Regions from separate parts of the Mesorhizobium sp. WSM4813 genome, predicted to be linked through region 1. Evidence: predicted binding sites of a transcription regulator. Region 1 holds the regulator's gene; the other holds the start of a gene.
The links. The regulator PhoB, encoded in region 1, activates phosphate uptake and scavenging genes when phosphate is short. The targets are predictions, from matches to a motif close to TGTCATNNANCTGTCAT.
Positions count from the first base shown of each region.

Region 2: a site for PhoB is predicted at 2,357-2,373, ahead of ppk2 (polyphosphate kinase 2). Genes of this name have one in related genera too.

Region 1 is NZ_JBVVQU010000007.1:80,725-87,937, forward strand. It holds gene AC0L25_RS05850 (sugar ABC transporter permease) at 1-1,109, opposite strand, end outside; gene xylF (D-xylose ABC transporter substrate-binding protein) at 1,252-2,292, opposite strand; gene AC0L25_RS05860 (ROK family protein) at 2,559-3,806, shown strand; gene phoB (phosphate regulon transcriptional regulator PhoB) at 4,078-4,767, opposite strand; gene phoU (phosphate signaling complex protein PhoU) at 4,784-5,491, opposite strand; gene pstB (phosphate ABC transporter ATP-binding protein PstB) at 5,530-6,345, opposite strand; gene pstA (phosphate ABC transporter permease PstA) at 6,359-7,213, opposite strand, start outside.
Region 2 is NZ_JBVVQU010000057.1:12,886-20,098, forward strand. It holds gene AC0L25_RS26290 (glycosyl transferase family 90) at 561-1,121, shown strand; gene AC0L25_RS26295 (aldo/keto reductase) at 1,158-2,201, opposite strand; gene ppk2 (polyphosphate kinase 2) at 2,475-3,395, shown strand; gene AC0L25_RS26305 (dihydrofolate reductase family protein) at 3,636-4,280, opposite strand; partial or broken gene AC0L25_RS26310 (HepT-like ribonuclease domain-containing protein) at 4,439-4,790, opposite strand; gene AC0L25_RS26315 (nucleotidyltransferase family protein) at 4,790-5,086, opposite strand; gene hemB (porphobilinogen synthase) at 5,135-6,166, opposite strand; gene AC0L25_RS26325 (enoyl-CoA hydratase/isomerase family protein) at 6,373-7,213, shown strand, end outside.

The DNA of each region.
Region 1 (7,213 bases):
GTACCTAGCGCATTGGTCGACGCATTGAGACGGGCCGACGCAATCGCCGCGCTGATCGCGGCCAGCACGCCCATGATCATGAACACCTTCATGGTCACCCAGCGCGTGTTGATGCCGGCGAGTTCCGCCGCTTCCGGATTGCCGCCGATGGCAAAGACATAGCGGCCGAAACGGGTGCGCCTGGTGATGAAGGTCATGACGATGCCGACAGTGACCGCGATCAGCACCGGTATGGCGATGCCATGGGCGATGAACAGCCCGCCTTCCGGAACGGTGATGCCGGTCCGCTGGGCGTACTGGCGAACGATGCCGATCGGCCAGGGATAGGAATTGGTGATCCAGACGGCGCCGAGGATGGCGGCGCAGGCGACAACGCCAAGCAAGGTCTCCGCCCAGACCGGCCGCAGCGGGAACTTGAACCGCTTGCGCTGCGTCCGGCCGTTGAGCAGCATGAAAGCGACGGCCACACAGGCGAGAATGCCGACGATCCAGCTTGCGGTTGCCCCGATCGAGCCACGCGGCCCGCCACCCATGAGCTGGAATGTGGCGTCGAGCGGCGCGACGGTGCGCCCGCTCGTCATCAGCCACGCCATGCCGCGCCAGATCAGCAGGCCGCCCAGCGTCACGATGAAGGCCGGAACCTCGAGATAGGCGATGATGAAGCCCTGGAGCGCGCCGATTATCAGGCCGAGCACCACGCCGGCAGCCAGTGCGATAATCCATATCCAGGGATTTCCAAGCTGGAACCCCATGACGCTGATCAGGAATTCGGCCTGCGCGACGCCCATCACCATGCCGATCACGCCTTCGACGGAGCCGACCGAAAGATCGATGTTGCGCATCACAATGACCAGCACCATGCCGGTCGCCATGATCGCGACCGAGGAGGTCTGCACCGACAGGTTCCAGAGATTGCGCGGCGTGAGGAAAAGCCCACCCGACAGGATGTGGATTCCAACCCAGATGATCAGCAGCGCGCCGACCATGCCGAGCATGCGTATGTCGAGCTCGGTTGCCTTGAGGAAGCGGCCGACGGGGCTGAGCTCGGATTCACGCGCCCGATCGGCAGCTGTATCGGCGGCCGGCCTGTTGGAAGTCGTGTCGGTCATGATGTCCTCGCACCGGATTGCCGTCTGCCGCGGATGCCGGAAGCAGCTTAGAAGTTACCCGCGAGAAGCGGAAAAACAATTCTTTTTGAAAAAACGCCGCGGCGTGAAGCCGCGGCGTTTCAGGCTTCTTGCGAAGGCCGGATCAGTTGCAGACCGGGACAGTGCCCGCCGCCACGCCGGCGCAGACCTCTTCCTTCTTGATCCAGCCCGCGTCGATGACGACGTTGAGATTGTCCTTGGTGATGGCAATCGGCGTCAGGAACAGCGACTTGACGACATTGCCGCCCGGCGTGGTGAAGTCCTTGACGCCCGAAATGTCGGTCATCTGCTTGCCGTCGGCAAGCTGCGAGGCGATCTCGGCAGCGTTCTTGCCGAGCTCGCGCGCGTCTTTCCACACCGATACGGTCTGCGTGCCGAGCGCGATGCGGTTCAGCGCGGCATGGTCGCCGTCCTGGCCCGACACCGGGACGGATCCGGCCAAGCCTTGCGCCGTCAGCGCCGCGACGACGCCACCGGCGGTGCCGTCATTGGCGGCAACCACCGCATCGACCTTGTTGTCGTTGGCGGTCAGGAACTGTTCCATATTCTTCTGGGCGTTGGCGGGAAGCCAGCCGTCCGTATAGGCCTCGCCGACATTCTTGATCTTGCCGCTGTCGATGGCGTCCTTGAGCACTTCCATGGAGCCGGCGAACAGGAAATCGGCATTCGGATCGGCGCCCGAGCCCTTGATGAAGACGTAATTGCCTTCCGGCGCCACCTTGAACACTTCGCGGGCCTGCATGCGGCCGACTTCCTGGTTGTCGAAGGTCAGATAGAAGACGTCCTTGTTCTCGATCAGCCGGTCATAGCCGACGACGGGAATGCCTTCGTCCAGCGCCTTCTGCACCGCCGGCCCGATGGCCGAGGCATCCTGCGCAAGGATGATCAGCGCGTTGGCGCCTTGCGAGATCAGGCTCTCGACGTCGGTCAGCTGCTTGCCGGGATTGGACTGTGCATCGGCGGAAATATACTTGTCGCCGGCCGCCTCGATCGCCGTCTTCATGGCGGCTTCGTCGGTCTTCCAGCGCTCTTCCTGGAAATTCGACCACGAAACGCCAATGACCTTGTCCTTCGCCTGTGCGACCGACGCGAGCGTCAGCGACATGGCGACCCCCGCCAGAATGGCGGCTGTGAATCTCTTCATGATATTCCTCCCTGCGCCGCGTACGGCACGACCAGACTGGCCCGAAGGCCGGCACAAAGGCTCTATTTTTTCGAGCCTCGAAAAAATACTGGTCCGACGCCGAAGCGCTGTCAACATCAAACCTGGTCGATCTTGATGTCCCTGCCGACTTATTTCGAGTCTCGGAATAAATAATGACAGGGCCCGCTGCCTCTGCGAGTATTTGTCGGACATTACCGACGGCTTCCGATCCATGAGCGGCCGCGGCAATAGGGAGGAAGCAAAGAATGTCGGTTGGAATCCGTCATGACGATTTGCGCCGGCGCAACCGGGCCATGGTGATTTCGGCCGTGCGCCGGGCCGGCCAGCCGTCGCGGACCGAGATCGCCGCAACCACCGCCCTCAGCCATTCGACCATATCGGCGATCTCTTCCGACCTGATCCAGGAAGGCATCCTGACCGAGATCAAGGCGAGCGAGACCGTTTCGATGAAACGCGGCCGACCGCAGGTCGGCCTCAGCCTCAATCCGGAAGCCGCTGCGGTCTTGGCGGTCGTGTTGTCGCTGAATTTCCTGTCGGTCGCCGTCATCGACTATGCCGGACAGGTGGTCGCCGAGGAACAACGCCGGCTGGACACGCTGACCATGTCGCGCGACGAGCTGATCGGCGAATGTGTCGCCATCGTCCGGCGGCGGCTCGAAGACCCCGACCTCGATGTCCAAAGCGTCGCCCGCATCGCGCTGGCGATCCAGGGCATCACCGATTCCCATGCGCGCGCCATGTTGTGGTCGCCGATCACGCCGCAGACGAATATCGCCTTCGCCGACATTCTGGAACGCGAGTTCGGCATCCCGGCCATCATGGAGAACGACTGCAACATGATGGCCGTGGCGCTGCGTTGGCGCGACCCGGATCGCTACCGCGATGATTTCATCGCCATCCTGCTCTCGCATGGCATCGGTATGGGGCTGGTGCTGAAGAGCGAACTGTTCACCGGCACCCATTCCTCAGGCGGTGAATTCGGCCACATGATCCATCGGCCGGGCGGCGCGCTTTGCCGCTGCGGGCGGCGTGGCTGCGTCGAGGCCTATGCCGGCAACTACGCCATCTGGCGCAACGCAAGGCAATTGAGCGAGAACGCCGAGCCGGTCGCCGATGTCAGCGACGCCGCGATGCGGGCACTGGCGGCCCGGGCGCGCCAGACGGACGGACCGGAGCGCGAAGCCTACCGCAAGGCTGGCGAAGCACTCGGCTTCGGGCTCGGCAGCCTATTCGCGCTGATCGATCCGGCGCCGGTCGCCATGGTCGGCGCCAGCGCTGCCGCCTTCGACCTGATCGAGCCGGCCCTGCGCGAGGCCATCGCCCAGACCGCCGGCGGCCAGCATTCGGGTTCGATTTCCTTCGACACCGAGCCGAACGAACTGCCGCTGATCCGCGAAGGCTGTGCCATGCGGGCGCTGAGTTTCGTCGACCAGGAGATTTTCGCGCCGGGCATCCAGGCGCGAGCCGGCTCGGTCGGAAAGAACGTGGCTTGAATTCGAAGGCAGGGATCGCCGGATCGCGACTTGGGGATGTGTTGAGATTCAGGTCAGGCCGAGTCGAGAACAGTGGGTTCCGAGAACCGGAGCGGAGCGTACTTTTGGGTACGTGAGCCCGCGCATGACCCCGAAATCGAGATCGATTTCGGAAGGGTCATGCGCAAAATCAAAGCTCTACAGCGTCCTTTGCGCGCCCAACAGGGGCGCGCGGCGCTGTAGGTAAGCGCAGGAAGCCGCCGGTCGCAGGCCGGCATCACCTGAATATCAGCTAGTCTTCCCTGATCGCATAGCCCGCGCCGCGGATGGTGCGGATGACATCGGGCATGCGACCATTGTTGACCGCCTTGCGCAACCGTCCGACATGGACGTCCACCGTGCGCTCGTCAATGTAGATCGTCTCGCCCCAGACATTGTCGAGCAACTGGCTGCGCGAGAAGACCCGACCCGGGTGCCGCATCATGAATTCGAGCAGCCGGAACTCGGTTGGCCCGAGCCGGATCTCGCTCTTCTTGCGATAGACCCTGTGCGACTCGCGATCGAGCACGATGTCGCCGACCTTCAGCACGCTGGACAGCACTTCGGGCTTGGCGCGGCGCAGCAGCGCCTTGACCCTGGCCATGAATTCCGGTGTCGAGAACGGCTTGACCAGATAGTCGTCGGCTCCCGTGGAAAGGCCGCGCACCCGGTCGCTCTCCTCGCCGCGCGCGGTCAGCATGATGATCGGCAGTCGCTCGGTTTCGGGACGCACCCGAAGGCGCCGGCAAAGCTCGATGCCGGAAACCGCCGGCACCATCCAGTCGAGCACCAGCAGATCGGGCACGTTTTCCTGCAGCCGGATTTCGGCCTCGTCGCCGCGCGTCACCACCTCAACCTGATAACCTTCGGATTCCAGATTGTAGCGAAGGAGGACGCCCAGCGGCTCTTCGTCCTCCACCACCATGATGCGCGGCGCGATCATCGGCCGGTCACTCCTGTCATGTCGCCGACGCCGACATGGTCGTTTCGTCGAGCTTCGGGCGATCCGCCGGCAATTGCTGCCCGGTCACGACATAGTAGGCGTTTTCGGCGATGTTGGTGACATGATCGCCGATACGCTCGAGATTCTTGGCGCAGAACAGAAGATGCGTGCAGGCGGTGATGTTGCGCGGATCCTCCATCATGTAGGTCAGGAGTTCGCGAAAAACCGCCGTGTATTTCACGTCGATCTTCTGGTCGTCGGCGCGCAGTTCTTTCAACGCGCCGGCATTGCGCGCCACATAGTGCTCGACCACGCCGCGGAGCTGCACAAGAACGAGATCCGCCATCGCGTCGATACCGTGCGACAGATTACGCGGCGTGGCGCTCTGCCCGACTGCGCTGACCCGCTTGGCTATGTTCTTGGCCAAATCGCCGATGCGCTCGAGATCACCGGCCATGCGGATTGCGCCAACCACGGCGCGCAGATCTTGCGCCATCGGCTGCCGCTTGGCGATCAGCGTGATCGCACTATCGTCGAGTTCGCGCTGCCGCGCATCCATGATGGCGTCGTCCGAGACGACGCGCTGCGCCATCGCATTGTCTGACGCAAGCAACGCGCGGATCGAGGCTGCGACCATCGCGGCGGCGAGCTCGTCCATGTCGCGGATCAGCCTGTCGATGTGCTCCAGTTCCTCGTCGAAAGATGCGACGGTGTGTTCACCCATGATACTGTCCTCGTGTTCGAAATTCGCCGCCGGACCGCTCAGCCGAACCGGCCGGTGATGTAGTCCTGGGTGCGCTTGTCGTCGGGATTGGTGAACATCTTGTCGGTCGCGCCCTCCTCGACCAGATAGCCGAGATGGAACATCGCCGTGCGTTGCGACACGCGCGCGGCCTGCTGCATCGAATGGGTGACGATGACGATCGTGTAGTTCTGGCGCAGTTCGTCGATCAGTTCCTCGACGCGGGCGGTGGCGATCGGATCCAACGCCGAACAGGGCTCGTCCATCAGGATTACTTCCGGCGACACGGCGATGGCGCGCGCGATGCACAGGCGCTGCTGCTGTCCGCCGGAGAGGCCGGTGCCCGACTCGAGCAGGCGATCCTTGACCTCGTTGAACAGGCCGGCCTTCTTCAGGCTCGATTCGACGATGCCGTCCAACTCGGCCTTGCTCCTGGCCAGGCCGTGAATGCGCGGACCGTAGGCGACGTTTTCATAGATCGACTTCGGAAACGGGTTCGGCTTCTGGAATACCATGCCGACGCGAGCTCGCAGCTCGACGACATCGATTTTCGGGTCGTAGACATCCTCACCGTCGAGCGTGATCTTGCCGCTCACCCGCGCGATATCGATGGTGTCGTTCATTCGGTTCAGGCAACGCAGGAAGGTCGACTTGCCACAGCCCGATGGGCCGATCAACGCTGTCACCTGGTTCTCGCGGACATCGAGATCCACGTCGAACAGAGCCCGCTTCTCGCCGTAATGAACGGAGACCTTTTCGCCCTTCATCTTGATCGAAGGGGCGTTGGTTCCGCTGCTCAGTTTCTGTTCGACGCCGGCTTCCGTCATGATGTTCATATCCTCTACCCCCTTACCAGCGCCGCTCGAAGCGCCTACGCAGTATCACCGCAATGGCGTTCATGATGACCAAAAACAGCAGCAGAATCAAAATCGCCGCCGAAGTCTTCTGCTGGAATCCAGCTTCCGGGAAATCGGCCCACATGAATATCTGCACCGGCAGGATCGTCGCGGGATCGGTAAAGCCGCCGGGAATGTCGACGATGAAGGCGACCATGCCGATCATCAGCAACGGCGCGGTTTCGCCCAGCGCATGCGCCATTCCGAGGATGGTGCCGGTCATGATACCCGGCATCGCCAGCGGAAGAACGTGATGGAATACGGTCTGGACCTTGGACGCTCCGATGCCGAGCGCCGCCTCGCGGATCGACGGCGGCACGGCGCGCAGCGAAGCGCGCGAGGCGATGATGATGATCGGCAGGGTCATCAGCGCCAACACCATGCCGCCGACCACCGGGGCCGAGCGCGGCATGCCGAAGAAATTCAGGAATACGGCAAGTCCAAGCAGGCCGAAGACGATCGAAGGCACAGCCGCCAGATTGTTGATATTCACTTCGATGATCGTCGTCAGCCGGTTCTTGGGCGCAAATTCCTCAAGATAGATCGCCGCCGAAACGCCGATCGGAAAGGCGATGGCGAGCGTAACGATCATGGTCAGGAACGATCCGACGACCGCGCCCCAGACACCGGCCAGTTCCGGCTCGCGGCTTGCGCCGGTGAAGAAGAAGATCGAGTTGAACCGGCTTTCGATCTGGCCGGCGCTCTTCAGCGTGTCGAGCCAGACGATCTCCTTGTCGGAAATCTTTCGCGATGCTTCCGGCGTATCGATGACGCGCAGGAATGCCTGGCCGCTCGCGGCGGGCGCCGT
Region 2 (7,213 bases), on a different contig from region 1:
CAAACACAACACCACAAAGGGCGATCGGCTCCATACACAGCCGGCAGGCCGGCTGAACACGGTTCCGTGGCTTGCAAGATGACTGGCACAATGGTGTAGGAGGGCCGGGGGGCAAATCACAAGCCGACTTTTTTTTACCAAGTGACTGATGGCCACCCTTCAAAGAAATGCACAGAAGTTATTCTACTATGCGCGCAACGCCGTGCGCGATATCGCACCGCAGGCACTGTTCCGTCGCAGGCTCGCCGGGCTGCTCGATCAGGCCAGGCTTTCGGACGGATCGGTCCGCGCGCGACTCAATTATTACAATAGATTGCAGGATGCGTTCGCGCCGAGCGCCGGAGCCGTGCCGGTCAGCCGGCTGCCGAGAGGCCGGAGCATGTATTACTACGATCTGAAGGAATTTACCCGCTACTTCGATCCCGATTTGCGCATCGACCTCGAATTCGGCGACGTCATCGAGGTGCCTGCGACGCCGGCGATCGTCAAGGATCGGCCGATCGCCGGCGACAACAGGAACGGGGTCCCTGTTCAAGCTCAACAAATTCCGCCACTTCCACATGCCCGCCGACGATGTTGCCTTCGCGGACAAGCTGTCGGTTGCGGTGTGGCGCGGCGAGCTCAACAATCCGATAAGGACCTTGCTTCTGGAGGCCGCGCGCGATCTGCCCTTTTGCGATGTCGGCACGCCCAAACCGACGGCAGCGCCAGAGTATCGCAAGCCTTATCTGAGCATCGATCAGCAACGGCGCTGTCGCTACATCATTTCGCTCGAAGGCAACGATGTGGCGACCAACCTAAAATGGATCATGAGTTCGAATTCGCTGTGCCTGATGCCGCCGCCGACGTACGAGACATGGTTCGCCGAAAGCGAACTCATAGCCAACGTCCACTATGTGCCGCTCGAACCGGATTTCACGGATCTCGCCGAGCGGGTGCAATATCTCGAACGTCATCCGACTGAGGCCGAGCGCATCGTTGCCGCCGCCAACGCCTATTGCGGCAATTTCGCCGATGAACTGGCCGAGCAGGCGATCTGCTTGCTCGTGCTCTACAAATATTTCGTGCTCAGCGGCCAGATCGAGCCTGATCCCGAGGTCTGGCGTTTTATCTCAGGCTAAGCCCGCGGCGGCCTTCGACCTGATCCCGACCCGTTGTCAGATACCTCCCCGGTCAAGAACCAGATCGGCCGGACCGAACCGGTCCTTTGCCGTGAACTGCTGGTGCCAGTAGGGATACAGAACGGGCGGCCGGCTCACAGCGTCCAGGCGTGCTCGTTCGTCGCTGGTCAGTGACAGGCTTGCAGCGGCGATATTGTCCTTGAACTGCGCTTCGGTCCGTCCGCCGATCACCAGCGAGCTGACGGCCGGCCGGCCGAGCAGCCAGGCAAGCGCCACCTGCGCTGCCGAGACGCTATGGTTCTTGCCGATAAAGGCAAGCACATCGACGATCCGCCACAGCCGGTCCTCATCACGGATCGGCGGTTCCTTCCAGCCACTGAGCTGGCGGGCGGTGGCCTGGTCGCGGTGGTATTTGCCGGACAGCAGTCCACCGGCGAGCGGGCTCCACACCAGCACGCCAAGCCCCTGGTCGACCGAGATCGGCAGCAGTTCATATTCGGCTTCGCGTGCTTCCAGCGTGTAGTGGATCTGCTGGGTGACGAAGCGCGGCTGATGCTGGCGGTCGCTGATCCCCAGCGCCTTCATCACTTGCCAGCCGGAATAGTTGGAACAGCCGACATAGCGGACCTTGCCCTGGCTGACGAGCGTGTCGAGCGCGGCGATGGTCTCCTCGAGCGGCGTCGTGCCGTCCCATTCGTGCAGGAAATAGATGTCGATGACATCGGTCCTGAGGCGCTTCAGGCTCTTCTCGCACTCGCGGATCAGATGGTAGCGCGACAGGCCTTCCTCATTGGGGCCGTTGCCGATCCGCATGCGCGCCTTGGAGGCGATCAGCACATCGCCCTTGCGCTTGCCGCCGAGCGCTTCGCCGATGATCTCTTCCGAAAGCCCGTTCGAATAGACGTTGGCAGTGTCGATGAGATTGATGCCGGAATCGATGCAGAGGTCGATCATCCGGCGTGCCTCGTCGAGATCGGTCTTGCCGACCGCCGAAAATGCGCCGGCGCCGCCAAAGGTCATGGTGCCCATGGTCAGCGTCGAAACCTTCAGCCCGGAACGGCCGAGTGTGCGGTATTCCATGTCAGATCCTCGCGGTTATGTTTGAGAGAGGGGGTGCCTCGAAGCTAGCCCGAAATTGCCTGAGTAGGACAATTCGCGCGGCTTGTCGCCCCGTGCCGCCGGAGCGGAGCAATCACATCTCGCGGATTGTAGTGATGAACGGTACGCAGGCCGGCTGCAATAAAACCGTCATTGCGGGTCTATATCAAGTCGGCTCAGGGTTCCATCTTCGGCTGACCGGGAGGTAGGGCGCCTGACAGCAGCCGACACGGGCGTGCACGCGGAGCAGCATGAATGACCGAAGCAAAACAGAATCCTCCTGCCAGGGATTGGCTGGAAGCGGAGCTCGCCGACACGCTCGACGAAGACTACGAGCTGGAAATGTCGGAACCGGCGCTGTCGCTGGAAATCGCCAAGATCTACAAGAACGCGCATCCGCCCTCGATGGATCGCATGCAGTATTTTCGCGACCTGATCACCCTGCAATCCGAATTGATCAAGCTGCAGTCCTGGGTGGCTTACACCAAAAAGAAGCTGGTGGTGGTTTTCGAGGGCCGCGACTCGGCCGGCAAGGGTGGGGTCATCAAGCGCATCACCCAGCGGCTCAATCCGCGCATCTGCCGCGTCGTAGCACTGCCGGCGCCGACCGAGCGCGAGAAGTCGCAATGGTATTTCCAGCGCTACGTCCCGTATCTGCCGGCAGGCGGCGAGATCGTGCTGTTCGATCGCTCCTGGTACAACCGCTCCGGCGTCGAACGGGTGATGGGCTTCGCCGAGCCGGATCAGGTCGAGGAGTTCTTCCGCGACGTGCCGGAGTTCGAGCGCATGCTCGTCCGCTCCGGCGTCACGCTGGTCAAATACTGGTTCTCCATCACCGACGAGGAGCAGCAGATGCGCTTCCAGATGCGCATCCATGATCCGATGAAGCAGTGGAAGCTGTCGCCGATGGACTTGCAGTCGCGCGTGCGCTGGGAGCAGTACACCAAGGCCAAGGAAGAGACCTTCGCCCGCACCAACATTCCCGAAGCCCCCTGGTTCATCGTCGAAGGCAATGACAAGAAGCGCGCACGCCTGAACTGCATCGACCATCTCCTCAAGCAAATGCCTTATGAAGAAGTGCCGCACGAAGAGATCACGCTACCCGACCGCGTCTTCAATCCCGAATACGAGCGCCAGGTGCTGCCGCGCGAGCTGTATGTGCCGGAGAAGTATTGATCATCTGGGACTGCTAAAGGCCCGGACGGGCGGCATTCCTTCGCGCCCCCTCTGTCCTGCCGGACATCTCCCCCACGCGGGGGGAGATTGGCAGCGTCGCCGACGGCGCCACTTTTGCAACGCTGATGATTGGCGAAAGCCGGCGCGACATCCGATCTCCCCGTGTGGGGGAGATGTCCGGCAGGATAGAGGCGGGCGCGAAGGATCTCGGCGTGCGGAGTTACGACCGCTATCGAAGAACTACGCGCGCTTGATGATGACGTGCGTGGCATTCGGCGTCGCGACCTGCTCGCTGCACCGGTAGCCGAGCCTAGGCATGTCGATGCCGGCAAAAAGGTTCTCGCCTGAGCCGAGCAGCATCGGCGATATCGCCAGATGCATGTCGTCGATGAGCTTTTCCTGGAGATATTGCCGGATCGTGGCGACGCCACCGCCCAGCCGTACATCCTTGCCATCAGCCGCTGCTTTCGCCTTTTCCAGCGCCGAGTGAATGCCGTCGGTCACGAAATAGAAGGTCGTGCCGCCCTCCATCACGATAGGATCCCGCGAATAATGGGTGAGCACGAAGACCGGCACATGGTAGGGCGGATTGTCTCCCCACCAGCCTTTCCAGCTTTCGTCCGGCCACTCGCCGCGGATCGGCCCGAACATGTTCCGGCCCATTATCCACGCCCCAACATTTTCGAAGCTGCGCGCCACGAACCCGTCTTCCGTGTCGGTGGTCCCTCGATCTTCGCCAGACATGTTGCGGAAGGTTCGGGTGCCGAACATCCAGTTGTGCAAGGCTTCTCCGCCGACGCCCAGCGGCTCTTTCAGATCCTGGTCGGGACCGGCGCCATAGCCGTCGATTGACACGGTGAAAGCGTTGACACTCAGCTTGGACATGACTGCCTCCTTAAACCAGCTGTTAAGTGCAAGCAGTCTTGTTCCTAGCTAGACTGATTGCATTTTGCAAGCGGTATTTGAATCGCGCCGAGCGATGGGCGGCTGGTTTGGGCCAGCCGAATCAGGATCACCGCCAAGACGAGTGGTTGCAGCGGCAGTTACTTGCGTCGCGATGCCTCAAGGATGCGCTCGACAGCTATGCGCAGCGGCGGCAGACTGTCTGTCACTACGGTCCAGACAATTGCGTCGGAAGTCTTGTGGTATTCGCGACGCAAAATGTTGCCTATTCCACGAATCTGCTTCCAGGGAATTTCTGGAGCAAGAGCGATCAAATCGTCCGGGAATGTGCCGGGTGGCTTCGGAAATAATCTCGATGCCGCGCTCAACGCCATGACGAAGCAGCCAGTCGTCACGAAAATCATCAAGAGTCTTGCCCGCGGTGGCAGCGCCGATGCCATCCAAAGCCGTTATGATCTTTGCTAGGATCGGCTCGATTCGGCGGACTGCCATCAGAATACGCGCACGGCCGATTGTTCGATCTCGGCCTTCAACATAGGATGAAGACTGTCGCGTGTGGTGATGTCGACTTCCGTTGACATCTGCTCTTCCAGAAATTGCTTGATGCCGACCAGATCGATCAGAGAGAAGCGCCGCGCCGGATCATAGTCGATGAACAGATCAAGATCGATGTCCGGCTGTGCATCGTCCCGCGCCGCCGACCCGAACAGATAAAGCGAAGTCGCGCCCATGCCTTTGATGGCATCTGCGTTTCTCTGCAACCGTTCGATGACCTCATTTCTGCTCATGAATCCATTCTAGCGGATTGCAGCAAAATCCCAAAACAATGCGATTGCCTACCCCTTCAGCATCGCCGCCACGTCGGGCGCGAAATAGGTAAGAATGCCGTCGCAGCCGGCGCGCTTGAAGGCTAGCAGCGATTCCAGCATCGCCTTGTCGCCGTCGATCCAGCCATTGGCGGCGGCCGCCTTGATCATCGAATATTCGCCCGACACCTGATAGGCGAAGGTCGGCATCCGGAATTCGTCCTTCAGCCTGCGGATGATGTCGAGATAGGGCAGGCCGGGCTTGACCATCAGCATGTCGGCGCCCTCGGCGAGGTCCTGCTCGGCCTCGCGCACCGCCTCGTCGGAATTCGCGTGGTCGAGATAATAGGTCTTCTTGTCGCCCTTGAGCAGGCCGGCGGTGCCGACCGCCTCTCGATAGGGACCGTAGAAGGCGGAGGCGAATTTCGTCGCATAGGACATGATCGCCACATCCTGGAAACCATTGGCGTCGAGCGCATCGCGGATGGCGCCGATGCGGCCGTCCATCATGTCGGACGGCGCAATGATATCGGCGCCGGCGGCCGCCTGGACGACGGCAGCCGCCGTGACCTGCTCCACGGTCTGGTCGTTGACGATGATGCCGTCACGCAAAATGCCGTCGTGGCCGTGCGAGGTGAAGGGATCGAGCGCCGCATCGGTGATGATGCCGATCTCGGGCACCGCGTGCTTGATGGCGCGCGTGGCGCGGTTGATGACGTTTTCCGGATCGAGGATATGCGAGCCGGTCTGGTCGCGCAGGCCCAGCTCGACATTCGGGAAGGTGGCGATCGCCGGAATGCCGAGTTTTGCCGCGCGCTCGGCCTCCTTGACGGCAAGGTCGAGCGACAGTCGGAAGACGCCGGGCATGGCGGCGATCGGCTCGCGGACATTCTTCCCATCGACGACGAAGATCGGCCAGATCAGGTCGTCGACGCTCAGCCGGTTCTCCTGGACGAGGCGGCGCGACCAGTCGGCCTTGCGCATGCGGCGCAAACGGCGGCTGCCGGTGATCTCGTCGACGCTGCGCGCGCCGGCAGGCTTTGCTGGGGTGAATTTGTTCATAGCCAAAACTCCGGATCGGCCGGCTTTTACCACGAGCCTCCGCCGCTGACCAATGCGACACGATTGTGCCAGGCTGGCATTACCTGGATATCGGTATACCAAATCCGGCTGACCGTTGCCGGGCAGGATTGCCCTTGGCATTGACGCAGCCATGCGCCACGCTTTAGCACTTCAGTCCGGAGGTGCGGGGGAGGGATTCTTAGGCGATGGATTTTGGCGGCGGCGACGAGATCCGCTTCGAACGATCGGGCAGGGCCGGCGTTGTCACACTGACGCGGCCGCAGGCGCTCAATGCCGTCACCCATCGCATGGTCAACGCGCTCGGTAAGGCTCTGCGCGCCTGGGAGCGCGACGATGGCGTCGACGTCGTCGTCGTCAAGGCCGAGGGCAGGGCGTTTTCGGCCGGCGGCGACATCCTCCACATCTACGAGGCCGGCCGGGCGGGAAAGCCGCCAGTCGATTTCTTCGCCGACGAATACCGGCTGAACGCCCGCATCGGACGGTTTGGGAAACCCTATGTCGCGCTGATCGACGGCATCGTGATGGGTGGCGGCGTCGGCATATCGTTCCACGGCTCGCAGCGGGTGCTGACCGAGAACGCCCAGTTCGCCATGCCGGAAGTCGGCATCGGCTTTTTCCCGGATGTCGGCGCCAGTCATCTCCTGCCGAACCTTGGCGGCAGCTTCGGCATGTATCTGGCCCTGACGGGAAACCGCATCCGGTATGGCGATGCGTTGTGGTCGGGCCTGGCGACGCATACGATCAAGGCGCAGGACCAGGCCGGTTTTCTCGACCGGCTGGTCGCGACCGGCGACCTGGAATCGGCGTTGCGCGGCCTTTCCATCTCGGCCCAGCGCGAGACGGACAGCCCGACACTGGAAGCGATCGCCCGCCATTTCGCGCAACCGTCGCTGGGTGACGTCATCGGCAGCCTGGAGCACGCCGCACCCGCAGATGCGTTCGCGGCAAAGACTCTGGCGACGATCCGCACCCGCTCGCCGACCAGCCTGCATGTCGCGTGGCGCGAGATCAGCGCCGGGCTGACGC